3 regions of the Bradyrhizobium sp. 215_C5_N1_1 genome follow, and region 2 is predicted to be linked to each of the others. Evidence: predicted binding sites of a transcription regulator. Region 2 holds the regulator's gene; each other region holds the start of a gene.
The links. The regulator PhoB, encoded in region 2, activates phosphate uptake and scavenging genes when phosphate is short. The targets are predictions, from matches to a motif close to TGTCATNNANCTGTCAT.
Positions count from the first base shown of each region.

Region 1: the regulator PhoB is predicted to act here: its motif matches at 1,037-1,053, upstream of phnF (phosphonate metabolism transcriptional regulator PhnF).
Region 3: the regulator PhoB is predicted to act here: its motif matches at 909-925, upstream of phnC (phosphonate ABC transporter ATP-binding protein).

Region 1 covers NZ_CP197228.1:8,120,634-8,123,607, forward strand. The annotation lists gene phnH (phosphonate C-P lyase system protein PhnH) at 1-498, opposite strand, end outside; gene phnG (phosphonate C-P lyase system protein PhnG) at 503-967, opposite strand; gene phnF (phosphonate metabolism transcriptional regulator PhnF) at 1,088-1,819, shown strand; gene AB7G19_RS38975 (IS5 family transposase) at 1,954-2,913, opposite strand.
Region 2 covers NZ_CP197228.1:8,526,010-8,546,670, forward strand. The annotation lists tRNA gene AB7G19_RS41150 (tRNA-Gly) at 146-219, opposite strand; gene AB7G19_RS41155 (methylated-DNA--[protein]-cysteine S-methyltransferase) at 393-968, shown strand; gene AB7G19_RS41160 (helix-turn-helix transcriptional regulator) at 1,064-1,903, shown strand; gene AB7G19_RS41165 (VOC family protein) at 1,959-2,318, shown strand; gene AB7G19_RS41170 (SRPBCC family protein) at 2,562-2,963, shown strand; gene AB7G19_RS41175 (hypothetical protein) at 3,064-3,567, shown strand; gene AB7G19_RS41180 (MATE family efflux transporter) at 3,564-5,009, opposite strand; gene AB7G19_RS41185 (hypothetical protein) at 5,172-6,224, opposite strand; gene AB7G19_RS41190 (PAS domain S-box protein) at 6,329-6,742, opposite strand; gene AB7G19_RS41195 (2'-deoxycytidine 5'-triphosphate deaminase) at 6,857-7,993, opposite strand; SAM riboswitch at 8,074-8,153, shown strand; gene AB7G19_RS41200 (O-succinylhomoserine sulfhydrylase) at 8,225-9,421, shown strand; gene AB7G19_RS41205 (SGNH/GDSL hydrolase family protein) at 9,581-10,570, opposite strand; gene AB7G19_RS41210 (SGNH/GDSL hydrolase family protein) at 10,583-11,362, opposite strand; gene AB7G19_RS41215 (OpgC domain-containing protein) at 11,362-12,627, opposite strand; gene apaG (Co2+/Mg2+ efflux protein ApaG) at 12,808-13,200, shown strand; gene AB7G19_RS41225 (Hsp33 family molecular chaperone) at 13,353-14,360, opposite strand; gene argF (ornithine carbamoyltransferase) at 14,617-15,540, opposite strand; gene AB7G19_RS41235 (aspartate aminotransferase family protein) at 15,540-16,748, opposite strand; gene AB7G19_RS41240 (GcrA family cell cycle regulator) at 17,205-17,717, shown strand; gene phoB (phosphate regulon transcriptional regulator PhoB) at 17,952-18,659, opposite strand; gene phoU (phosphate signaling complex protein PhoU) at 18,675-19,391, opposite strand; gene pstB (phosphate ABC transporter ATP-binding protein PstB) at 19,403-20,224, opposite strand; gene pstA (phosphate ABC transporter permease PstA) at 20,221-20,661, opposite strand, start outside.
Region 3 covers NZ_CP197228.1:8,125,409-8,128,382, reverse strand. The annotation lists gene AB7G19_RS39005 (alpha-D-ribose 1-methylphosphonate 5-triphosphate diphosphatase) at 1-182, opposite strand, end outside; gene AB7G19_RS39000 (chloramphenicol acetyltransferase) at 179-850, opposite strand; gene phnC (phosphonate ABC transporter ATP-binding protein) at 1,025-1,834, shown strand; gene phnD (phosphonate ABC transporter substrate-binding protein) at 1,894-2,829, shown strand; gene phnE (phosphonate ABC transporter, permease protein PhnE) at 2,906-2,974, shown strand, end outside.

The DNA.
Region 1 (2,974 bases), 410 kb from region 2:
CCGTTCGAACAGGTCGAAAGGCCTGATCGAGGCCTGAAGCGTCGCGACACCGTCGATGCCGGGGCCACGCAATTCGAAGCTGCGCCCCGAATCCAGGCTCTCGACCTGAAGGATCACTGTGGTCGAGCGATCCGGATATTCGTTGGTGCCGAGCGCGAAGCGTTCGAGCGCCGGAAGCAAGGCGCCGTCGCTGATCAGCGCGAAACTCGCAATCGAAGAGTCCTGCACCACCGGCGCGCCGGTGTGGAACTTGAGCCATTTCACCACGTCCGATCTCTCCGCCATCCTTGCATCGAGCCAGAGCGGCGTGTCGTGATCGAACAGCGTCAGCGCGATCGCGGCGGTGCCGCGCATCATCGGGCCGGGCGATCCCGCCATCGGCACAATGCGCTGGACCGTGCCCGGCCGCGCCATCGCGTCCATCACCGAACGAAAGGTCGATTGGGCCGACAGAACCTTGTCGACGAAACCCGGCGGTAGTTCCGCAATCGTGGTCATGGCCTCACCCCTCACCGCGCACCATGGTGTAGAAATCAACCTTCGTCGCAGCGGTCTCGGCGGCCGCCTGCTTGCGCTGGATCATAAGCTGCTCGCGCAACGGCGCGATAACGTCACGCTCCACCGCCTCGCCGAAATCACTGGACTGCGCCAGTGCGTCGCACAGCGCGATCAGCCGCGCCTTTTCGCCATCGCGCCCCAGCGTGTAGCCGAAGCCGACCTCGCCGCTCGCGAGCCGGACCGCTGCGCGAGACACCGTGGCTTCACCGACATTGAACGGCGCGCCGTCGCCGCCGACCCGGCCGCGCAGCATGACGAGACCGTTTTCCGGCGCGCGTAGCTCCTGATGCGCCGGCAGGGCGAGAGCGCGGAGGCGAGCGGCGATCTCGCCCGCCTCCGCGTGCGCCAGCACGGCCATCGCGGCCTTGCGCTGGACTTGCTGGTTGTTGTGCTGGGTCACCAAATCCACCGAACTTTTCTGCAGAACTTGCCGAATCCAAGTTGTCTATGATAATAGACAACTTGATACGGAAGCGCCATGACTGTTTCGTGACAAACGTGTGATTTCTGAAGTAGGCTTCTCGGCGACATGAGCATGCAGGACACAGCCTCTTCGGGCGTCGCGCTGTGGCGCCTCGTTGCCGACGGCATCGAGCGCGGCATCGCCGACGGCCGCTTTGCCGCCGGCGACAAGCTGCCGGGCGAGATGGAGATCGCCGAAACCTATCGGGTGAACCGCCACACCGTGCGGCGCGCGCTGGCCGCGCTTGCCGAGCGCGGCATCGTGCGCGCCGAACGCGGCAGCGGAACCTATGTCGAGGCGCAGCGCCTCGCTTATCCCTTGCGCTCGCGCACCCGCTTCTCCGAGATCGTCGGCGCCGATGGCCGCGAACCGCATGGCCGGCTGATCGAAGCGTCCGGCGACGTCGCAACCCGCGAACTCGCGCGCGAACTGGGATTGAAGGCCGGCGCACCGCTGGTGCGAATCGAGGCGATCCGCCTCGCCGACCGCACGCCGATCTGCGTCTCCACCACCTGGCTGTCAGCGGAATTGTTCCCGGGCGCGGGTGAGGTATTCGCCGCGACGCGCTCGATGACGAAACTGCTCGAGCACTACGGCGTCCGCGACTACAGTCGCGGCGCGACCCGGATCACCGCCGGCATCGTGGACGCAACCGATGCCGCGCGGCTCGATCTGCCGCTGGGACGGCCGATCCTGGTGGTCGACGCGACCGACCACGATCTCGCCGGCAAGCCGCTGGTGACGAAGCATTCGCGGTTCGCGGCGGAGCGGGTGGAGTTTCTGGTGGAGAACGGGTGAGCGGCGCTCTCTTCCCCTCTCCCCTTGTGGGCCTGTTGCGTTATCGGCTCTTGAGGCTGAAGACGTCAGGAGCGAGTGCCCTGGTCCCGGCAATTGCCTGGCAAGATCTGTAGTTGTCGCCCTGAGCGGGCAGCTCACGCGGCGATCGTGGCCCACCGCCTCATGTTGAAGGCGATCGAGGCGAGCAGGACTTGCCCGGTCGCCTTGATCAGACCGACGTAGCGGATGCAGGTCAGCCGCATGCGGCGTTTGAGAGTAGCGAAGGTGGTCTCGACCTGGGCTCGTCGACGCGCGATGAGGAGGTTGTAGCGTTTGAGCCTGGGCGGCAGTTCCGGGTGATGTCTGTTGGGCCGACGAGCGATGCGGGGCTTCTTGCCTTCCGCCTTCAGCCGGGCCCGTCGGGCATGGGTGTCGTAAGCCGCATCGGCCCAGACCACGGCTTCATCGCCGCGGATCAAAGCGTCCGCCGGTGTCGTATCGTTGACGTTAGCGGGTGTGGTCAACACCGCGCGGATCAAGCCGGATCCTTCGTCGACACCGACATGGGCCTTGTAGCCGAAGGTCGAGCCGCTTTTGCCCTGCCGTTTGGCAAACCGGGCATCAGGATCGTTTGAGGGGCGATCCTCCTTGGGCGGAGCCGAGACTGCCTGGATCAAGGTCGCATCCAGCATCGTGCCGCGCTTGAGGATCACGCCGGCATTCTCAAGCTGACGATCCAGTTCGCCAAACAGCTTCTCCAGCAGGCCTTGTTCAACGAGCTGGTTCCGGAAGCGGTTCAGGACCGTGTGGTCGGGCGTCGCATCCTCAAGGCTCAAACCGACGAAGCGCTTGAACGACAACCGGTCGCCCAGCGCTTCCTCGAGTTCGCGCTCCGAAAGACCATACAGCGACTGCAACAGCACAGCACGAAACAGCACCAGCACCGGATAGCCTGGTCGACCGGGCCCCCCTTCATCCCGCAAATGGCCGATCAGCTTCTCGAACCGGTACCACTTGACCAGGCCAGCCAGCCGATCCAGCGCCGCATTGGCGCCGGCTCCCTTCGGCATCAGCGCTTCCACAAAGCTCGGCTGTCCCGTCCGCTTGACCGCCATCGCTACCCTCCAAGGCTTTGCCCTAGGGAATCACAATTGACGAATTACGCAACAGGCCCCT
Region 2 (20,661 bases):
ATTGGCCACTTTAACCGACGCTGGGGAGACCGACGCCATTTGGCGGATCTTCGGCCCCTTCATGCTTCCGGATACGCCAAGATGAACGTGGCCAGGGGTCGGAGAAACATCCAACACGCCAAATCAGCGGCCATCAATTTTTGAATGGAGCGGGCGAAGGGAATCGAACCCTCGTATGCAGCTTGGGAAGCTGCCGTTCTACCATTGAACTACGCCCGCGAATGCGCATCTCACGCCAACCCTGATTAGCCGAGACGGCGCCGCTCGCCAAGCGCTTTGGCGCGGCCGGCCGGACGGTTGTTAACGTCCTGGCAAGATTTTGGGTGCGCCGGATTGTGGCGGTGTTATGATCGCGCGTCTGGGGAGAGACGTGCACTGAGTGGGGCGTGTGCATGCTGGGGCGTGGCTACACGATATTCAACACGGCCATAGGGCGCTGCGGCATCGTCTGGAGCAGCACCGGCGTGGTCGCCGTGCAATTGCCGGAGGCGCGGGAGATCGATACCCGCCGCCGGATTTTCGCGGTCCATCCCGAGGCGCGCGAGCAGCAGCCTCCGCTGAATGCCGAGCTTGCGATCGAGGGCATCGCAGGCTTGCTGCAGGGCGGCGACCCTGATTTTTCCGAGGTCAGCCTGGACGCCGGCGGCGTCCCCGGCTTCCACCGGCGCGTTTATGAAGCCGCCTGCGCCATTCCGCGCGGGGAGACGCGCACCTATCACGAGATCGCCAAGGCGCTGGGCGCCTCCGGCGCCGCGCATTCGGTGGCGCAGGCGATCGCCAAAAATCCCTACATGCTGATCGTGCCCTGCCACCGGGTGCTGGAGGCCGGCAATTACGCCGACCGGCTCTCGCCTTACGGCGGGGTGATCTCCAAGCGGCGGCTGCTTGCGCTCGAGGGCGCCCATCCGGTCGCGAGCAAGACGCTGTTCGAGGTGCTGCTGCCCGTTGCCCCACCGAGGCCCAGCTAAGGCGCGATCGCAATCGCACCTTAGCTTTGTTTTTTGGGCATGATCTTGTCGGACAACCGCTACACACTTGTCCGGATCATGCCTAGATGGGTGGCATGGATGCGACCACGCTGCTGACCACGCAATCGATGACGGTCTCGGAGTTTCGCTGCGATGCGGGACCGGACGACAAGCCGTTCGCGGAGTGCCGCACCGGCCATTCCATTGCGTATGTTCGCTCCGGCAGCTTCGGCTGCCAGTGCCGCGCCGGCTTCTTCGAGCTGGTGGCGGGCTCGATGCTGGTCGGCGCTCCCCGCGAGGAATACACCTGCACGCATGAGCATGTCAGCGGCGACGTCTGCCTGGGCTTCTTCTTCAGCGAAGACCTGGTCGATGCCCTCGGGGGACGACGCGAGATCTGGCAGGTCGGCGCGACACCGCCGCTGCCGGAGCTGATGGTGCTGGGCGAGCTCGCCCAGACGGCGGCAGATGGCAACAGCGACCTCGGTCTCGACGAGGTCGGTCAAATTCTCGCCGGCCGCTTCATCGATGTCGTCTCGGGCAAGGCGCGCAAGCCGGCCACGCCCACCGCACGCGACCGCCGCCGCGCAGTCGAAGCCGCGCTGTGGATCGACGCCAACTCGCATGCCGAGGTCGACCTCGAACAGGCGGCGCGGCAGGCGGGCCTCAGCCCGTTCCATTTCCTGCGGCTGTTCTCGGCCGTGCTCGGCGTCACCCCGCATCAATATCTGGTGCGCTCGCGGCTACGCCACGCGGCGCGGCTGCTGACAGATGATGACATCGCGGTCACCGACGTCGCCTATGACGTCGGCTTCGGCGATCTCTCCAATTTCGTCCGCACCTTCCATCGCGCCGCCGGCGTGTCGCCGACGAAGTTTCGGCAGGCGTCGAAGGGCGAGCGCAAGATTCTCCAAGAGCGCGCTACCCTCAACTGAATAGGGTCGTCTCCGGCGCGCGCCAGTCGCGGCGCGCTTTGCAATGGAGACGATCATGTACGACCACATCGGACTGCGTGTTGCCGACCTCGACGCCGCCACGCGCTTCTACACCGCGGTGCTTGCGCCGCTCGGCTACGCCCTGTGCTCGAGCGGCGACGGCTATGCGGGCTTCGGGCCGAAGGGCGAGCCGGCGCTCTGGCTGCACCTGAACAAGGGACGCAAGGCCGACGGCGCGCATATCGCGTTTCGCGCCAAGGACCATGATGCGGTCAAGGCATTCCACAGCGAAGGCTTGAAGAGCGGCGGCCGTGACAATGGCGGCGCCGGCCCGCGCAAGGACTATAGCCCGACCTACTACGCGGCGTTCCTGATCGATCCCGATGGCAACAACATCGAGGCGGTTTGCGTGTGAGCGTCGGCCGCCATCGCCTCACACGCTGTCATGCCCCGGCTTGACCGGGGCATCCAGTACGCCGCGGCTTCTCGATTCAATCACAGCGGCCTCTGGAATACTGGATCGCCCGATCCCGTCTCCGCCAAGGCTTCGCCGGGCCAAGAACTCACTTGGCCGCCGAAGCCTTAGCGAAGGCGGCAAGTCGGACGATGACGCCTGAGATGATGGCTCGCTTGTTTCTCCAAATTATAGGAATCTACCATGGCCTCCATCCACAACGACATTTCCCTCCCCGTCCCGGCCCGCGACGTCTGGGACGCCGTACGCGATTTCGGCGCGCTGCCTCAGCGGCTGGCGCCGGGCTTCGTCACCGCCTGCACGCTCGACGGTGATGCACGCATCGTCACCTTCGCCAATGGATCAGTGGCGCGCGAGGTGCTGGTCGATTGCGACGATGCGCGACAGCGGCTGGTCTACGCCATCAACAACGAGCGGCTCAGGCATTACAGCGCCTCGGTGCAGGTGATCGCCGAGGGCGAGGCGAGCTGCCGCCTTGTCTGGATCATCGACATGCTGCCGAACGAGCTTGCGGCTTACGTCCAGGGGCAGACCAAGGACGCCGTCGCCGCGATACACCGGGCGTTCCCGGCTGTGGCTGCGTGATCTTTCTCACAGAGCCCTGCCCTCGCCGACCCTAACCATGGCCGCGTGCGTCCGGTTGGCTCCGCTCTCCCGGCGGAGCCACGCACGCGAGGAGCAGGCCATGAGAGGTGCGGATAAGGTGATCTGCCAGGCGGCCGCCGTGCTGCTGCTATTTTCGATCTCGAGCGCGCCGGCAAAGGCGCAGTTCCTCGGCGGCGGAGGCGCCGGCGGCGAGGACATGATGACCCAGATGGCGCCGATGCTGGAGATGATGAAGGCGAAGATGGGCAAGCGCCGCTTCGCCATGCTGATGCAGACCATGGGTCCGATGATGAGCCGCATGATGGAGAACGGCGGCGGCGGGCTCGGCGGCATGATGGGGGGCGGCGGCAGCCTGAGTGGCGGCAATTTCGGCGGTGGCTTCGGCGCGCCGAACTACGGCGACTACACGCCGATGGGCGCAGGCGGCTACATGCCGACCGGAATGGGCGGCATGGGTGGCGGCGACATCATGGGTATGCTGGGTGGTTCCGGCGGCGGCGACATGATGGCGATGATTCCGCAGCTGATGCGGCTCGCCAATGTCGGCGGCGGTGGCGGCCATCGCCGCCACAGACACCGCTAGTCTGCAACGCCCGAAAGCGCAGGCCTGATCGCAGGTTTCGTCTCGCGCGGCCCCCAGCGTGTCAGCACCACGCTGGAGCACGAGAGCAGGCCGAGCACGACCATCGAGCTCGCGGCCAGCCAGAAGAAGCTCTGCGCGGTGGCATCATGCGTCGACAGCCACCAGCCGATCGCCGCGATGTAGATCAGGCGCGCGGTCTGCGCCAGCACCGGCCCGATCACCTTGGCCGCGCCCTGCGACGAGAAATACATTGTCGAGGCGAGCCCGATGAAGGCGTAGAACGGCGCCACCGTCGACAGATATTCATGGCTGGTCGCGCGCACGGTGGCGCTGTCGGTGAAGATGTTGACCCAGAGATCTGGGAACAGCGCGACGAGGCACGCCGGCGCGCCGACGGCGACGAACGCGCTCGCACCGGCGATCCAGGCGATGCGCCGGGCGCGCGCGATGCGCACCGCGCCGATCGCCATGCCGATCATCGGCACCGAAGCGATGCCGAACGAGAACGCGATCGAGGTCAGCAAAAATTCCAGCCGCGCGCCGATGCCGTAGCCGGCGAGGATCGCAGTGCCGAACTTTGCCAGCATGTGGGTGAAGATCGAGATCGTCAGCACCGATTGCAGCGGCGAGAAGCAGGCGATGGCGCCGACCTTCAGGATATCGAAGAACATCGCCCATTGAACGCGCAGCCCGCGCAGTTTCGGTACGATTCGGGCGCGGCCGGAGAACAGGTACCAGCCCATCACACAGATGTTCATGGAATAGGCGATCAGCGAGCCGGCCGCGACGCCGCGCATGCCGAACTGCGGCACGGGCCCGAGCCCGAGGCCCAGCGTGCCGCCAAGCACGACCTGCATGACCGCGGAATTCAGCATCAACAGCGAGGGCAGCTTCATGTTGCCAGTGCCGCGCAACACGCCGGCCATGGTGTTGAGCAGCCACGGCAGCACGGCCCCGCCAAAAAACACCTGTGTGTAGGCGACCGCATGCGTCAGCACATCCCCGCGGCCACCAAGCATTTCCAGCACCTTGGGCCCGAAGATCAGCATGCCCAGCATGAAGACGAGGCCGAAGGTGATGCCGATCAAGAGCGCATGCGCGGCGAGCGTGCCGGCGCGCTCGCGGTCGCCTGCGCCGAGCGCCCGCGCGATGGCCGACGCCACGGCGCCGCCCATTGCCCCGCCGGACATCGTCATGGTCAGGATCACTGTCGGAAACACCAGCGCCATTGCCGCCAGCGCCTCGACGCCGAGCCTGCCGATATAGGAGGTCTCCGCTATCACCACACAGGTGCCGGCCGACAGCGCGACCACGTTCGGCCAGGCGAGTCCGAGCAGCGTGCGCAGAATCGGCCCGTCCATCAGCGCGCTTCGTACCGGCCGCGGAGGCGGCGGCAACGGACGCTCTTGTTCATCGACCGGGATTTCGGCGATGTCGGACATGTCCTCTCCCGGGCGCAGGCCATTCGCGGCGCGGCAATGCGTAGGTGTGCCAATAAATTTCTTCGCGCGGAAGGCGCGGCGACAGGCTTAGCACGACAATTGCCGATTCCTCCTGCGCCGGATGCAGGCGTGCCCTGCGGCAGCGCATTTCAACAGATGGAATTACTCAATGGTCCACACCAGCGGCGGCTGACCGCCCGCTGTCGGGCGCAGGTGCACGCCGATGTGCCGCCCGCATCCGGCAGCGAGCCCCTCGAACAACCCTTCCAGCACCCTGGTGCAGACGCGATGATAGTCGGCGACGTCATCCATCAGCTTCCAGCTCTGCTGACGAAATTCAAACGTGCCTTCTGATGCCGTCGTCTCGGCAGCGTCATCCTGCGCGGCAAACAGAGCGTTCAGGAACGCTGCGAACTCGCTGGCGCCACCACGGCTCATAGACAGCGCCGCGGCGACCTCGTCAAAATACTGCATCCCGATCAGCTTGCCAGTGAGGTGCAGGAGATAGCCGGCGTCTTCGGGGCCGAACAATTGCACCATGACGGGCGCGGCGGTGCGCACATATTCCATCGCGTAGTTGCGGTAGGCCTTTTCCAGCCGCGGCTTCGGCCAACTCGCGACGGGCAAGGCAGGCGCGGCTTTAGCGTCGAACAACGGCGCTTCCAGATGGCGCGCGAACACCAGGCGTTGATCCAGCCCGAGCTGGTGGTCGTACTGATAATAATAGCCTTCGAGCCCATCCTGACCGTCGACGCTCTGCTTGGTGCAGACGAAGCCGAGCCTGGTATCGCCGAGCGCGACGCCATTGTTGGCGTGCCAGCCGCGCAGCATCGCGCGGCTGACCTCACCCGGCACGCCGCAGATCGCGGTGCCCTTCCAGATCCAGCGCGGCGGCGGATAGCGGATCCAGGCTTTGCGGTCGCTCTCATACATGTACTCGACATGCACGCCGCCGATCCAGTTGGAGAGATAATGATATTGCGCGGCGGCCACCGCCGGCGGCAGATGATTGAGACCGAGCTTTTCGAGCCCCGGCAGGAAGCGCTCCTGCTGCTGGCGGCGAAACACGCGGAAGACGAATTCGGCAGCATCCGCCGTGCCGCGCCGTGTGACGACGGTGAGGATGAGTCCGGTGAAATAGGCGTGATAGAGGTCGGCGACCGCGCGCCAGCGCTTCCATTGCGCTTCTTGTGCTGCGTCTGTTGCGGCGGTCATGTTCGCTCCCGATCGTTGTTTTGATCGAGTGTGTCACTGCGACCTGTACGAGGCAACCTGACGCTCAGGCAGAGCGCCCTGCACGCCAGCCCGTCAATTCCGCATCACGAATTTTGCGCAAGCCTGGCCCCACGCTCGCGCTCGACGCGTTCGGTGACGTCGCGCGCCATCGCGACCGATCCGACCACGGCACCACCGGCATCGCGCACCAGCGCGAAGGTCATCTCGATGTAGAGCTTGCGTCCGCTCTGGTGCAGCGCGCGGGTCAGCGTCGGCCTGCCCGCAAGCTTCATCGCCCCGGTGGCAAGCGCAGCTTCGAAGCCCTTCCAGTGCGCGGCGCGCAGATGTTCGGGAATGATCAGATCGAGGTTCTGGCCGAGCGCTTCGTCGGCGGAGAAGCCGAACAAGGCGGTCGATGCACGATTCCAGCGCGTGATGGTGCCAGAGCGATCCGAATAGATCAGCGCGTCCGCGACGTCGTCGAGGATTCTTGCGTCGAGTTCGGATTGAACACTCATCTCGCCACCTCGCATGCAGCCGGATTTCAGCTTGCATCCCGGCAGTAGTCAATCGAGGGGCTGCGGCGTACTGGATGCCCCGGTCAAGCCGGGGCATGACAGTAGAGTGTGGAGCTACACCCGAAAATGCTTCGATAGTTTGAGGCCCTGCGCCTGGTAGTTCGAGCCGATGCGCTGGCCGTACATCGCGTCGGGGCGCGCCAGCATTTTCTCGTAGACGAGACGGCCGACGATCTGGCCGTGCTCGAGAATGAACGGCACCTCGCGCGAGCGCACTTCGAGCACGGCGCGCGATCCCTGCCCGCCAGCTCCGGCATAGCCGAAGCCGGGATCGAAGAAGCCGGCATAGTGCACGCGGAACTCGCCGACCAGGGGATCGAACGGCACCATCTCCGCGGCGTAGTCGGGCGGCACCTGCACGGCTTCCTTGGAGGCGAGGATGTAGAACTCGCCGGGGTCGAGGATCAGGCTGCCGTCGGGACGCGCCGAGATCGGTTCCCAGAAATCCTCCACCGCATAGCCGGAGCGGCGGTCGACGTCGACGACACCGGTGTGGCGCTTGGCGCGATAGCCGACGAAGCCGTTGGCCTTCTCGCCGGAGAGGTCGACGGAGACGGCAACGCCGCCGGTGAGATCGGCATCGTCGAGATCGACGAGACGCTCGGTCGCATGCAGCGCCTCGAGCTCGTCGATGTTGAGGATGGCATCTCCGGTGCGGAAGCGTACCTGGCTCAGGCGCGAGCCCTCGCTGACCAGTACCGGAAACGTCTTCGGGCTGATCTCGGCGTAGAGCGGGCCGTGATAGCCGGCGCCGATCATGTCGAAGCGTCGGGTGCCGTCGGCGATGACACGGGTGAAGACATCGAGCCGGCCGGTCGAGCTTTTCGGGTTCGCGGCGGCGACGATCTCCGGCGGCAGCGCCAGGCTTTCCAAGAGCGGCACGATGTAGACGCAGTTGGTCTCCAGCACTGCGCCATCGGCGAGGCTGAACTCGTGCAGCTTTAACTCGTCGATGCGCTCGGCGACGGTCGCGCCGGGACCCGGCAGGAAGCTGGCGCGAACGCGATAGGCGATGTCGCCGAGGCGAAGGTCGAGGCTCGCCGGCTGGATCTGGCTTTCGACGAAGTCATAAGCGGGCAGGATGAGGCCCGCCTTCGCCATCGCCGCGATCATGCGGTCGGGCAGGATACCATTGGCGTCGGCGGCAACCGTGAAGCTCAACCGGGGGTCCTCGTCAGGGGTCAAATGCATCCGGACATGCGGGAAATAGCAGCCTTTTACGGCTATCCGATGGACGCCTTGACGGAAAGGCCATTGCGGAATATGAGCATCACTTATCCCGTGGTGATTTGAGCCGGCCGGCTTGCAGCCACGTTAAATAAGTCGCTAAACAGGCCGGGGACCTCTGTGATCCCGGCCCGTGGAAGTTATCCAGGCCGGTTTTTTTGTGACCATTTTCGATGGTCACGCAGAGGAGGTCCTATGTCGAAGTCCCCGGCGTCCACCACGCAATACCGTCCCGAAACCCGCCTGGTCCATTCCGGCACCCTGCGCTCGCAATATGGCGAGACGTCGGAGGCGCTGTTCCTGACCCAGGGCTACGTCTACAACAGCGCCGAGGAGTGCGAGGCGCGGTTCAAGGGCGAGGACCCCGGCTTCATCTATTCGCGCTATTCCAACCCGACCATCTCGATGTTCGAGCGCCGCATGATCGAGCTCGAAGGCGCCGAAGCCGCCCGCTCGGCCGCGACCGGCATGGCCGCGGTGACGACCGCGATCCTGGCGCCGCTGAAGGCCGGCGATCATGTGGTGGCCTCGCGCGCCCTGTTCGGCTCCTGTCTCTACGTCATTCAGGATCTCTTGCCGCGCTACGGCATCGAGACGACGCTGGTCGACGGAGCCGATCTCGACCAGTGGCAGCGCGCCTTGCGGCCGAACACCAAGACGTTCTTCCTGGAGAGCCCGACCAACCCGACGCTCGACGTGCTCGACATTCCAGGGATCGCCGAGATCGCGCACAGCGGCGGCGCGCGGCTCGTCGTCGACAACGTGTTCGCGACGCCGATCTGGCAGAGCCCGCTCGCGTTAGGGGCCGACGTCGTGGTCTATTCCGCGACCAAGCACATCGACGGCCAGGGCCGTTGTCTCGGCGGCATCATCCTGTCGTCGGAAGCGTTCATCGCCGAGCACATCCACAATTTCATGCGCCAGACCGGCCCGTCGATCTCGCCGTTCAACGCGTGGGTCCTGCTCAAGGGCCTGGAAACGCTCGGCGTACGCGTGCGCGCGCAGACCGAGACGGCGGGACGCATCGCCGACGTGCTGGCGAGCCATCCGAAGATTTCGCGCCTGGTCTATCCCGGCCGCGCCGATCATCCGCAGGCAGCTCTCGTGAAGAAGCAGATGCGCGGCGGCTCGACGCTGGTCGGCTTCGAGGTCAAGGGCGGCAAGCAGGGTGCGTTCCGCGTGCTCAACGAGCTCAAGCTTGCAAAAATCTCGAACAATCTCGGCGATGCCAAGAGCCTCGTCACGCATCCGGCGACCACGACGCATCAGCGCCTCAAGCCGGAAGACCGCGCCGCGCTCGGAATCAGCGAGGGCTTCATCCGCTTCTCGGCGGGGCTCGAGCATGCGGATGATCTGATCGAGGATCTGACTGCGGCGCTGGAGAAGGCGTGAGGGCTTCACGAGCTCGGAACGTAGGGTGGGCAAAGCGACTTGTCCGCCGTAGCTCGAAGAGCGAAGGCGGAAGCGTGCCCACCATTCACGATCATATCGCCGATAGATGGTGGGCACGGCGCGCGAAGAGCGCGCCTTTGCCCACCCTACGGCACCGAGCTACATCGGCCGATACGTCCGCACGTCGGCGGGCACGTTGACGCCGAGCTTGATCTGGCCGACGGAGCGGATGATGTCGTCGCCGAGGATCTGCGCGAAGCAGGCATAGCCCCAATCGTTCATATGCAGGCCGTCGGCGATCACGAAACTCTCGACCGGGATCGATTGATTCTCGTGCCAGTCGCGCATCACCTCGAAGCGGGGGAAGATGCCGACGTGACGGAGCTCGGCGACCTTGCCGAGCAGGTGCACCATCTTGCCGGCGCTCTCCTTGCGCTGGTTGACGGCCGGCGAATATTGCGGATCGACCAGCACGATGTCGGCGCCGCCAGCGGCCTGGATGCGGGAGATGCCGTCCTCGACCATCTTGGCGGTGTCACCGGGATCGAGATTGCGCAGCACCGCATTGGTGCCGACCTGCCAGATCACGAGATCCGGATGCACGTCGATCACCTCCTTCTGGAGGCGCTTCATCATCTCGGGCGCGTCCTCGCCGCCGACGCCGGCGTTGATGACGGTGATGTCGGCGGTCGGATATTGCCGGCGGAGCTGCGCGGCGAGACGGTTCGGATAGTTGAAATCGGGCGAGCTCGCGCCATAGCCTGCCGTCGACGACGAGCCGAACGCGACGATCACGACGGGTTTGCCGGCGACGAGCTTGCCCGCGACATGCGGCAGCGAGCCCATCGCCTTCGAGCCACCCTTCGGCGTGAGGCAGGGCACGCGGCTGAAAATGTCCCCGGCGGATTTCGCGACCTGCTTCACCTTGTCGATGGCGCGGGCGGTCACGCCGCGCTGCTCGTGGGACGTCGCGGCGACGGTGGTCTGGGAAGGCGAAGCGGAAGCCGGACTAGCGGCCTGCTGCGGCGCGGGCGTTGCCTGCGTGGCCTGCGCCTGCACTGGTGCCAGCGACACCGGCGTCAGGAGCAGCAGAGCCGCCGCGGGCGCAGCCAGCCATGCAGTCAACCAAAAAGGGCGGAGAGAACTCATTAACGCTAGACCTCAATTTTGCTGCTGGGCCGGCCCCAGATGGGCTGCGTCGATCACAAACTGTGCCAACGCCCGGCCAAGGCAGTCATGGACCTGTTTCGCCAGCTCTGGCCCGCGGGACGGGCTGAACAGGTCGAACTGACCCTGATCATTCCACTGCCGCATGATCGCGAAACGGTCGAACAGCGGGATGTCATGCTCCTGCGCCACCACCCGCATATTGTCGAGATAGGGCGGCACCGAGATCATGGTTTCGGTACGCGGGCTGTACTGCAAGTTCATCAACACGACGTCAGCCCCTGCTTTTTGCAGCGCGGAAACCCCTTCGGTTACCGCCCCGCGAAAATCATCGGGATCAATCGCTCGGATAGCATCCACAGTCCCGGTCTGCCAGATGACCAAAGTAGGCCTTTTTGCTTCCATCAGCTTAACGAAGGTGGCGGCCGCCTCCTCGGCCGTCTTCTTGCTCTGTATTTCTACGGAGACGTGCACGGTCTCCGACGGCAGCAGCCTGTCCTGCAGGATGGCCTGCATGCGCGCCGGATAGGAGCTGTCCTCCGAGGCCGGAATCGTGGTCGAACGGCTGCCGATGACGAGGATTTCGAGCGGTTTGCCGGCCTTGATGGCATCGGCGACCCTCGGAAGCTGGCTTTCAGTGGTGAGCAGATAGGATGGCAATTCGCAGGCCGGGGGCGCGGCCGGAGCAGCCGGCACGGCATCGCCCGCGCGCGCCAGGGGCGCGGCGAGGTTACCGCACAGCAGGACCAGGCTCAGGAGAACCTTCGCCTTCATCAGCCCCCTCCCGCCAGATCGGCGTTGCCGACGGCGTTTTTGGTTTTCGCACCGCTCTTGTCAGCCACGCGCTTGTACCACGAAATCACCCATGCAACGCCCCACATGATCAGGATTCCGGAGAGACTAATCAGCGCATGCATGGCTGCGCCGCCGGAGACTTCGGCCAGGATGAAATGGCCGGCGAAGGCGAGGAAGACGCCGAGACAAAAGATCTCGAGGGAATGCTGGCCGCAGAGGATCAGCGGCCGCAGCCAGGGCGATTTCAGGCCCGGCCATTCCCGGGGCAGGAAGCGAACGGTGAGCGCGGCGAACGCCAGGAAATGCGTGAAGCGCAGCACGTCGAGATCGGCCTTGTCGATCGGATACATCCACTGCTCGAGCCGCCTCGGCATGAAGTGGGAGAGCTGCGGCACATACCAGGTCAGCGTCACGTAGAACGCCGCGACGAGATAGGCGATCGATATCCACATCGTGACGCGGGACGCCAGGATGCGCGACATGCGTCGCGCACCTCCGAGCGCACACCATGCACCGAATACGAAAAGCAATTGCCAGGCGAAGGGATTGAACGCCCAGAAGCCGTTCGGATAGGCCGACAGATAGAGGTCGTATTCCCAGGTCACCGCGTAGAGCACGACCGAGAGGCCGAGCGTCACGTCGGGCCGCCATTTCATCAGCCACAAGATCAAGGGCAGCGCCAGCATCAGCACGATATAGAGCGGCAGCACGTCCATGTTGACCGGACGAAAGCGCAGCAGCAGCGCCTGCACGATCGTGACATCGGGCTGCTTGAGGAAATCCATGATGCCCATCTCTTCGGTGTAGAGCGGGTTCTCGAACCTGGTCGCAACGTAGGAGATTTCGGCGAGGAAGATCGTGAACAGAAAGACGTGGGCGACATAGATCTGCCAGACGCGCCGCAGGATGCGCGCGGTGGCGACGACGAAGCCGCTTTCGAGCATGGCACGACCGTAGACGAACGCCGCGGTGTAGCCGGAGATGAAGATGAAGATCTCGGTGGCGTCGCTGAAGCCGTAATTGCGGATCGTGAACCAGGTCAAAAGGCTCGGCGGCAGATGGTCGACGAAGATCAGCCACAGCGCGAGCCCGCGGAACAGGTCGAGCCGGAGCTCGCGCTCGCCGATGGCGGGCAGCGTGATGGCCGGCGCGGCGGAGCGCGGCTTCGCCTCCGCAGGTCTGGCCTCCGCAGGCTTGCCGGTTCCCGCGATCGTCGATCCCGTCACTTGGTCGGCAATGGTCATCGGGGGTTCGAAACCCTTCCGCAAATCGCGACGTGTCATGGAGTGTACAGGTCCGGCCGTCGTCTCGCAAAGCGGCCGGATCACATTGGGTCTACTTCCTCGGCAATTCTGGCGGCACGATGTCACCAAAACCGCCTGCGGGCGTTGGTTCCCGGCCGGGTTTTCGTTATGATGGCCGCCATGTATCGCGCCGTGACCCGCCAGATCGAAGTGACCGTCGAGCCGAACTTTGTTCCGGAGCAGTCGTCGGCTGACCGCTCCCGCTATTTCTGGTCCTACACCATCGTCATCACCAATTCCGGCGACGAAACCGTGCAGCTGAAGACGCGGCACTGGATCATCACCGACGCCACCGGCCGCCAGCAGGAGGTCAGGGGCGAGGGCGTCGTCGGCGAGCAGCCGACCCTGGCTCCCGGCGAGCGCTTCGAATACACCTCCGGCGTGCCGCTCGCGACCGCCTCGGGCTTCATGACCGGCCGCTACCAGATGGTCAGTGAAAGCGGCGAACGCTTCGAGATCGACGTGCCGACGTTCTCGCTGGACAGCCCGGACAACAAGCGGGTGTTGAATTAGCCCGGTGCCGTAGGCGCCGTAGGGTGGGCAAAGGCGCAAAGCGCCGTGCCCACCATTCCAAACGTGGCGCATAAGATAGTGGGCACGCTGCGCTTTGCCCACCCTACGACTGGATTGCTTCGCTGCGCGCGCAACGACGGAGGATGCGACGCCTACGCGTCTTCCACGCCGGCCTCGTGCGGCGTGAACTGGTACACCGACGAGCAGAACTCGCAGGTCACGACGACCTTGTCGTCCTTGACCATGGCGGCGCGGTCGTCGGGCGAGAAGCTCTTCAACATCGCACCAACCGCGTCGCGCGAGCAGGAGCATTGCGCCTTCAGCACCAGCGGATTGAACACGCGCACGCCACGCTCGTGGAACAGGCGGAACAGCAGCCGCTCGCCGGAGAGTTCGGGGTCGATCAGCTCGACGTCCTCGACGGTCTCGACCAGCGAACGCGCCTCGACCCAGGCGTCGTCTTCGGCGACAGCATGCACCTCCGCGCCTTCGGGCGCATCGCCGGGATGCAAATCGGCCTGCCGCGCGCGCTCGGGCGCCTTCGGCAGGAACTGCATCAGCATGCCGCCGGCGCGCCAGCGATGCTTGCCGCCGTCGTTCGAGCGCCACTCCTCGCCGACCGCGAGACGCACGCGCGTCGGGATCTGCTCGGAGCGCAGGAAATATTCGTGGGCGGCATCTTCCAGGCTGCCGCCGTCGAGCGCGACCAGACCCTGGTAGCGGCTCATGTCGGGACCCTGGTCGATGGTCATGGCGAGATGACCGTTACCGAGAAGCGTGCCGGAATCTTTTGTCTCGCCGAGGCGCTCGGCATCGTAGCGCGCATAGGCGCGCAGGCGATCCGGCGCCATGTAGTCGACGACCAGGAACGACACCGGACCGTCGGTCTGGGCCTGGAGGATGAAGCGGCCCTCGAACTTCAGCGCCGAGCCGAGCAGCGTCGTCAGCACGATGGCCTCGCCGAGCAGCTTGCCCACGGCAGCGGGATAATCGTGCTTGGTCAGGATCTCGTCGAGCGCGGGACCGAGCCGCACGAGGCGGCCGCGCACGTCGAGTGCGTCGACCTCGTAAGGCAGCACGGCGTCATCGATGGGAACCGCTGATGGTGCGCGAACCGGGCCTTCAGGCCCGGTATTCATGTCAGGGGATTGGGAAACCATGGCGCTTTATCTGGGGTCGATGGAGGAAAATGGAAGAGGGCTCAAGGGTGGTGTGTTCCGGATGCACTTATGATCGCTCAGGATCCTGCAAATTCGATGTCGTCCCGGCGCGCGCAAAGCGCTGATACGGGACCCATAGCCACAGGATTACGCGATAGCCCGCGTAGCCCGGATGGAGCGTAGCCCAATCCGGGACCACTCCAACTGCGGACACAAACCCGGATTTCGCTGCGCTCCATCCGGGCTACAAGTGAGATTACTTCACCGCGTCAAAGCACCAGGCCAGAATGCCCTTCTGCGCATGCAGGCGGTTTTCGGCCTCGTCGAACACGACCGATTGCGGGCCGTCGATCACTTCGTCGGTGACCTCCTCGCCGCGATGGGCGGGCAGGCAATGCATGAACAGCGCATCGGGCTTGGCCAGCGACATCAGCTTCGAATTGACCTGATAGGGCTTGAGCACGTTGTGACGGTGCTCACCTTCCTTGTCGCCCATCGACACCCAGGTGTCGGTGACGACGCAGTCGGCCCCCTTCACGGCGGCCTCGGGATCGGTGCCGAGCACGATCGGCGCGCCGGTGGCCTTGATGAAGTCCCGCATTACCTTTTTCGGCGCAAGCTCCGGCGGCGTCGCGACATTGAGCTTGAACTTGAAGCGCTCGGCGGCATGCGCCCAGGACGCCAGCACGTTGTTGTCGTCGCCGGTCCAGGCCACCGTCCTGCCCTCGATCGGGCCGCGATGCTCTTCGTAGGTCATGAGGTCGGCCATCACCTGGCAAGGGTGCGAGCGCCGTGTCAGGCCGTTGATGACGGGCACCGTCGCATATTCCGCCAGCTCCAGCAGGGCCTCGTGATTGAGGATGCGGATCATGATGGCGTCGACATAGCGCGACAGCACGCGCGCCGTGTCGGCGATGGTCTCGCCGCGGCCGAGCTGCATCTCGGCGCCGGTCAGCATGATGGGCTCGCCGCCGAGCTGGCGCATGGCGACGTCGAACGAGACGCGGGTGCGCGTGGAGGGACGCTCGAAGATCATCGCCAGCGTCTTGCCTTCCAGCGGCTTCACCGGCTGGTGCGCTTTCTGCTTCGCCTTCATGGCGGAGGAGGCCGCGAGCATGCTCTTGAGCTCCGACAACGGGAGCTCGTTGATATCCAGAAAGTGCTTCGGGGACTTGCTCATCAGCTCGCCGCCCGCTTGGTCTGACTGGACGAGATCGCGGCGCAGGCGCGCTCGAGCCGCCCGACGCTGTCCTCGATTTCGGCTTCGGTGACGATCAAGGGCGGCAGGAAGCGCACGACATTGTCGCCGGCGCCGACCGTGAGCAATTTTTCGTTGCGCAATGCCGCGCCGAGATCGCCTGATGGCACCACGGCCTTGATGCCGATCAGAAGGCCTTCGCCGCGCACTTCGCTGACGATGTCAGGATAACGATCGATCACGGAGGCGAGCTTCTGCTTGAGCAGCAGCGACATCTTCTGCACGTGATCGAAGAAGCCGGGCTTGAGCATGACGTCGAGGACGGCGTTGGCAGCCGAGATCGCGAGCGGATTGCCGCCGAAGGTCGAGCCGTGCGAGCCGGGCCCCATGCCGGCAGCCGCGTCCGCGGTCGCCAGCACCGCGCCGATCGGGAAGCCGCCACCGAGCGCTTTGGCCAGCGACATCACGTCAGGCGTGACGCCGGTGCGGCGATGCGCGAACAGATCGCCGGTGCGGCCCATGCCGGTCTGCACCTCGTCGAACGCGAGCAGCAGGCCCTTCTCATCGCAGAGCTGGCGCAACGCCCTCAGGAAGGCGGGCGTTGCCGAACGCACGCCACCCTCGCCCTGGATCGGCTCGATCAGGATGCCGGCGGTCTGCGGACCGATCGCCTTCTTGACGGCGTCGATATCGCCATGCGGGACCTGGTCGAAGCCGTCCATCGGCGGGCCAAACCCTTCGAGATATTTTGCCGAACCGGTCGCGGCGAGCGTTGCCAGCGTGCGGCCGTGGAAGGCGCCTTCGAAGGTGATGATGCGGTAACGTTCCGGATGACCCTTGGAGAAGTGATGATGGCGGACGAGCTTGATCACACCTTCCAGCGCTTCGGCGCCGGAATTGCAGAAGAACACGAAGTCCGCGAAGCTTTCGTTGCACAGACGCGCGGCGAGCTTCTCGCCGTCCGGGCTCTGGAACAGGTTCGACATGTGCCAGAGTTTGGTGGCCTGCTCTTGCAACGCTTTGACCAACGCAGGGTGAGCATGGCCGAGCGCATTCACCGCCACGCCCGAGGTGAAATCGAGATAGCGATCGCCATTGGTCGCAATCAGCCAGCAGCCTTCACCGCGCTCGAAACCGAGGTCGGACCTGGCGAAAACGGGGAGCAAATGCGGCGCTGCGCTGTTAGTCATGACGATCACTTGAATGTTGCGGACGGCGTGAGCGTGCATTGCGCAACGCACCATTGACCGGCCCGGAAAACGAAACGTGCCGCCTTTTAAGGGCGGCACGCGAGACTATCTTATGCCTGGTGAAACCGGTGTCAATGCCGCCCGGAAAGCCTCGCGAAACGCAGAATCCGTAGTCTTGCGGTGGCGATTTTGCGTATTTCCGCCACGGAACATGTGGAAGCGAGTCGGCGGACTCTTGCGCGTGAGTCACGCCATATTGTAGCGTTTGGCTTGTCAGATACGACATCTCGTGCAGCAGTTCTGATCCTCTAAGTCCTCATGTACCGGCGTAAGCGTTCGGGCGCATCTGGTGCGCCCGGCGAGCCTTAAGGGATTCTGGCGGCACGGGTTTTTCGAAGCTTAGGCATTCGCCGTGCGGCCGCCAGGATGGCAGGCGCCGGCGAAGGAAAGGGTGCAATGACCGTTTTGACCTGGTCGGATGATCGCGTCGAGCAGCTGAAAAAGCTCTGGGAGGCCGGGCTTTCGGCCAGCCAGATCGCCGCTGAACTCGGCAATGTGACCCGCAATGCCGTAATCGGCAAAGTGCACCGGCTCGGCCTGTCGGGCCGCGCCAAGAGCCCTTCATCGGCAGCGCCGCGGCCGCGCAAGGCACGCCCCGCCCAGCACATGATGCGGGTGACCCGCCCGATCGCGCGCGGCAACACCGCGCTGGCGCAAGCCTTCGAAGTCGAGGTCGAGGCCGAACCGGTCACCTACGACAACGTCGTGCCGATGAGCCAGCGGCTGTCGCTGCTGGAGCTGAACGAGGCCACCTGCCACTGGCCGGTCGGCGATCCCTCGAGCCCGGATTTCTTCTTCTGCGGCGGCAAGGCGCTCTCCGGCCTGCCCTACTGCGCCCAGCACTCGCGCGTGGCGTATCAGCCCGCGGCCGATCGCCGGCGCGCGCCGGCGAAGCCGGGTCCGCGCTGAGGTATCGGATTAGCTGACTACGAAGACGGCGCCGTCACGCGATGACGGCTCAACTCACTCGGTGTCGTCCCTGCGAACGCAGGGACCCATAATCCCGGCGCGTAGTTATTGCGCGGGATGATCACTCCGAGTCTTCGCCAAACCACTCCCTGTGGTTATGGGTCCCTGCGTTCGCAGGGACGACATCGAGGATGCGGTGGCAGCCCGCTAAATCACGTCTGCCACAGCAACCCCTTACGCTTGCTCCGCCTTCGCAAAGCGATCGTCCAGTGCGTAGCCCGCGCCGCGGACGGTGCGGATCGGGTCCTGCTCGCGGCCGAGATTGAGCAGCTTGCGCAGGCGCCCGATATGGACGTCGACGGTGCGCTCGTCGATGTAGATGTCACGGCCCCAGACGCTGTCGAGCAGCTGCTCGCGCGAGAACACGCGGCCGGGATGCTCCAGGAAGAACTCCAGCAGGCGATATTCGGTCGGGCCGAGATCGATCGGCCGGCCCGAGCGCGCCACGCGACGCTTGTCGCGGTCGAGCTCGATGTCGCCATAGGCGAGCACGGTGGCGAGCCGCTCGGGGCTGGCGCGCCTGAGCAGGCCCTTCACGCGTGCCAGCAGCTCCGGGACCGAGAACGGCTTGACGATGTAGTCGTCGGCGCCGGTCGCAAGGCCCCGCACCCGCTCGCTCTCCTCGCCGCGCGCGGTGAGCATGATGATCGGGAGCTGCTTGGTCTCGGGCCGGGAGCGCAGCCGCCGGCACAGCTCGATGCCGGAGAGGCCCGGCAGCATCCAGTCGAGCACGATCAAATCGGGGATGTGCTCCTTGAGGCGGGTGTCGGCATCGTCGCCGCGCATCACCGTCTCGACGTCATAGCCGTCGCCTTCGAGGTTGTAGCGGAGAAGCTCGGTGAGAGCTTCCTCGTCCTCAACCACCATAATGCGTGCGCCCATGGTGTTCGTCGCTCCTTAAGTGTTCGGGACCGTCGTGGCGAAGGTCGTCATGTCGCCCTTCGGCCGCTTGTCGGTGATCGCCTGGCCCTCGATCATGTAGAACACGGTCTCGGCGATGTTGGTGGCGTGGTCACCGATGCGCTCGATGTTCTTGGCGCAGAACATCAGATGGATGCAGAACGAGATGTTGCGCGGATCCTCCATCATGTAGGTGAGGAGCTCGCGGAACAGCGAGGTGCAGATGGCGTCGACTTCCTCGTCGCCCTTCCACACCGCCATTGCCGCCGGCAGATCGTGCGCGGCATAGGCGTCCAGCACCGACTTGACCTGTTGCTGCACGAGGTCGGTCATGTGCTCCAGACCGCGGAACAGCTTGAGCGGATGGAAATCCGTCTCCAGCGCCGCGACGCGCTTGCCCATGTTCTTGGCGAGGTCGCCGATCCGCTCGAGATCGGTCGCGACGCGCATGGCGCCGACGATCTCGCGCAGATCCACCGCCATCGGCTGGCGGCGCGCGATGGTGAGAACGGCGCGCTCCTCGATCTTCTTCTGGAGCGCGTCGAGCTCGGCGTCGATGGTCACGACGCGCTGGCCGAGCGCGACGTCGCGGCGGATCAGCGCGTCGACGGAATCGACGATCATGCGCTCGGCGATGCCGCCCATCTCGGCGACCAGGCGCGTGAGTTCCTGGAGGTCGGTGTCGAAGGCCTTTGCGGTATGTTCAGAACCCATGTTCCGTCTCCTCAGCCGAACCGGCCGGTGATGTAATCCTGCGTGCGCCGGTCGGTCGGCGACGTGAAGATCTTGCTGGTGTCGTCGAACTCGATCAGCTCGCCGAGATACATGAAGGCGGTCTTGTCGGAGACGCGCGCCGCCTGCTGCATGTTGTGGGTGACGATCGCGATCGTGTAGTTCTCGGACAGCTCCTGGATCAGCTCCTCGACCTTGGCGGTCGAGATCGGGTCGAGCGCCGAGCAGGGCTCGTCGAACAAGATCACCTCGGGCCGCACCGCGACCGTGCGGGCGATGCAGAGGCGCTGCTGCTGGCCGCCGGAGAGCGACAGGCCGGAGGCGTTGAGCTTGTCCTTGACCTCGTTCCACAGCGCGCCGCCGCGCAGCGCCTTCTCGACGCGGTCGTCCATCTCGGACTTCGAGATCTTCTCATAGAGACGGATGCCGAAGGCGATGTTTTCGTAGATCGTCATCGGGAACGGCGTCGGCTTCTGGAACACCATGCCGACGCGGGCGCGCAGCAAATTGAGGTCCAGCTTGGGGTCGAGGACGTTGGTCTGGTCGAGCATGAGCTGACCGGTGACGCGCTGGCCCGGATAGAGGTCGTACATCCGATTGAAGATGCGCAGCAGGGTCGACTTGCCGCAGCCAGACGGGCCGATGAACGCCGTGACGCGGTTGGTGCCGAGCGCCAGATTGATGTTCTTCAGCGCGTGGTGCTCGCCGTAATAGAAATTGAGGTTGCGCACCGTCACCTTGGCCGGAGCTTCGGGCAGCACCGGCGCCTGGGGCAAACCACCGGCCGCGCTCATCGATACGGAAAGATCACTCATTTTGCGGTCCTCTCGGCGCTCAGAATGCGCGCGCCAATATTCAGGGCAAGAACGGTCAGGGTGATGAGCAGCGCGCCGCTCCAGGCGAGCTGCTTCCAGTAGGCGTAGGGGCTCTGCACGAAATTGTTGATGGTGACCGGCAGGTTCGCCATCGTCTTGTTCAGACCCAGGCTGAAGAACTGGTTCGACAGCGCGGTGAAGAGCAGCGGCGCGGTCTCGCCGGCGACGCGGGCGGTGGCCAGCATCACGCCGGTAATGAGGCCCGAGCGCGCCGCGCGATAGGCGATGCGCTTGATCACCAGCGAGCGCGGCAGGCCGAGCGCCGAGGCCGCCTCACGCAGTGCGTTCGGCACCAGCAGCAGCATGTCCTCGGTCGTGCGCAGCACCACCGGGATGACGATCACCGCAAGCGCGAGGCAGCCGGCAATCGCCGAGAA
Region 3 (2,974 bases), 410 kb from region 2:
GCATCGCCATGCAGATCGACGATGCCGGGCAGCACCAGCAGGTTGCGCGCATCGATCGCCAGCCGCGCACGGCCGCGAGAGGCATCGACCTGCGCAATGTCCGCGCCGGACACCAGAATGGAAGTTTCGACGAGCTCGGAGCCGATCAGGGCCCGGCCGCCCTCAAGGAAGATGTCTGTCAAGCGACCGCGCTTCGTTTGCTGGCAGGGGAACGGGTGAGGGAGCTTGCCCGTGCTTCATATGCCGAGAGGAAATCTTCAATCCCGAGCTTGCGGAAATCGGGCAGTGCTTCACGCAATTTGTCGTGATCCCAGTCCCACCAGGCGAGTCGGGCCAGCCGTCCGGCGACGTCTTCCGAGAACCGCCGCCGCACGATGCGCGCCGGATTGCCGGCGACGATGGTGTAGGCCGGCACGTCCTTGGTGACGATGGCGCCCGCCGCGATCACCGCGCCGGTGCCGATGTTGCGGCCGGGCAGCACGATCGCGCCATGGCCGATCCAGACGTCGTGGCCAATATGGACGTGATGCTGGCGCCGCCAGTCGAAGAACTCGGTGTCGTCGCTCTCGCCTTCGAAGTAGGCGCTGGAACGATAGGTGAAATGCGCCTGCGTCGCGCGATGCATCGGATGATTGCCGGGATTGATGCGGGTCATCGCCGCGATCGAGCAGAATTTTCCGATCGTGGTGTAGGTGATCTGGGCGTCGTTCACGACATAGGAGTAATCGCCCATCGCGACTTCAGTGAGGATCGTGCGCGCACCGACTTCGGTATAGGTGCCGAGCCTGGTCTCATGCAGCTTCGCCGAAGGGTCGATGGTCGGTTGAACCGAGAGCGTTTTGCCGGCCATGCTGCATCCGATAGGTCGAGGGCGGGCGTACCTCTTCGAGCGGCCTGATGACAATGTCATGACGATGCGATGACAGGGGAAGAGGTGTGTAGGATCGCCGCACCGCAACGCCGGTGTCACACAAGTGTCAAGTGCCAGCGCTAGCGGTGGCAGCCAGCTACTCTGGAGCCCTCTATGCTGGTGGTTGAAGGTCTGACGTGCCGCTTCGGCGCAAAAGCCGCGGTGGACGACGCTTCGTTTCAAATCTCCCCCGGCGGCTTCGTCGGTGTGATCGGGCGCTCCGGCGCCGGCAAGTCGACCATGCTGCGCATGATCAATCGCCTGGCGACGCCGACGCAGGGCCGCATCCTGTTCGACGGCCTCGACGTCACCGCGCTGCGCGGCAAGGAGCTGCGGCAGTGGCGGGCGCGCTCGGCGATGATTTTCCAGCAGTTCAACCTGGTCGGCCGGCTCGATGTGCTCACCAACGTGCTGATGGGGCGTCTTGCCACGATGCCGGCCTGGCGCTCGCTGACGCAGACCTGGCCCGAGCACGACAAGGCGCTGGCGATGTCGGCGCTCGAACAGTTCGATATCGCCTCACTCGCCGCCCAGCGCGCCGACCAGCTCTCCGGCGGCCAGCAGCAGCGTGTTGCGATCGCCCGCGCGCTGGTGCAGCAGCCCGACATCATCCTCGCCGACGAGCCGATCGCCTCGCTCGACCCGCGCAACACCAAGATCGTGATGGATGCGCTGCTGCGCATCAACAAGCATTTCGGCATCACCGTGCTCTGCAACCTGCATTCGCTCGATCTGGCGCGCAGCTATTGCGATCGCCTGATCGGCATGGCGCAGGGGCGCGTGGTGTTCGACGGCGCGCCGGCCGAATTGACCGACCACGTCGCGCGCGAGCTCTACGATCTCGAAGCCTCCGACGTCATGGGCGGAATGCCTGTGCCGGCGCCTGAAGGCGTGCCGGCGCTCGGAACGGCCGCGGCCGCCTGAGCTGCGCCTGTAACTGCCAATTTTTGCGTCAACCGACCCCAACCGATGAAGAGGGTATCATGATCACTCGCAGACTGGTTCTTGCCGGCGCCGCCGCGCTCGCGTTCACGACTTCGGCCTCCGCCGACGACTGGAAAGCCAAATATCCCGAACTGACCTTCGCGGTCATTCCGGCGGAAAACGCCTCGGGCGTGACCGAGCGCTGGGCGCCGTTCATGAACTATCTCTCCAAGGAATTGGGCGTGAAGGTCACGCTGCGCATCGCCAACGACTACGCCGCCGTCATCGAGGGCCAGCGCGCCGGCAACATCCATATCGCCAGCTACGGCTCGGCGTCGTTCGCCCGCGCCCGTCTGACCGGCGTCAAGACCGATGCCTTCGCCAACGACATCAACGCCGACGGTTCGACCGGCTACTACTCGGTGTTCTTCGTCAAGGCGAGCAGCCCCTACAAGAGCGTCGACCAGCTCAAGGGCAAGAACCTCGGCCTCGTCGACCCGAACTCGACCTCCGGCAACAATGTGCCGCGCTTCGAGCTCGACAAGATGGGCATCACGGATGCCGACACCTATTTCAGCAAGGTCGTCTTCACCGGTAGCCACGAGAACGCGATCCTGGCGCTGGCGCAGGGCACGGTCGACGTTGCGGCCAACCAGTGGACCAGCGATGACGATTCCACGCTGGCGCAGATGCTGACCAAGGGCATGCTGAAGAATGCCGACGGCTCGCCGATGAAGAAGGACGATTTCCGCATCATCCACAAGTCGGCGCCGATCATCAACGGCCCCTACGCCTACAATTCCGACCTGCCGGAAGATGCCAAGGCGGCGATCGCCAAGGCGTTCTTCGACGCGCCGGCCAAGGACAAGGCGGCCTTCGATCGCCTCCAGGACGGCCAGAAGAAGGGTTTCCATCCCGCCACCACCAAGGACTGGGATGGCACGATCGAGCTGATCAAGTTCGTCGATGCACTGCGTAAGAAGAAGGCGTCCTGAGTTTCGGGACGATCGCACTGGAGCCGGGTCGATGGACCCGGCTCTTTCTCTTTGATCGACCACCTTCCCTGGCCAGATGACCGTCGCGGTTTCGATCCTCCCCGAGCAGCAGCTCGCCGTGCTGAACGCGGCCTATCGCCAGGCG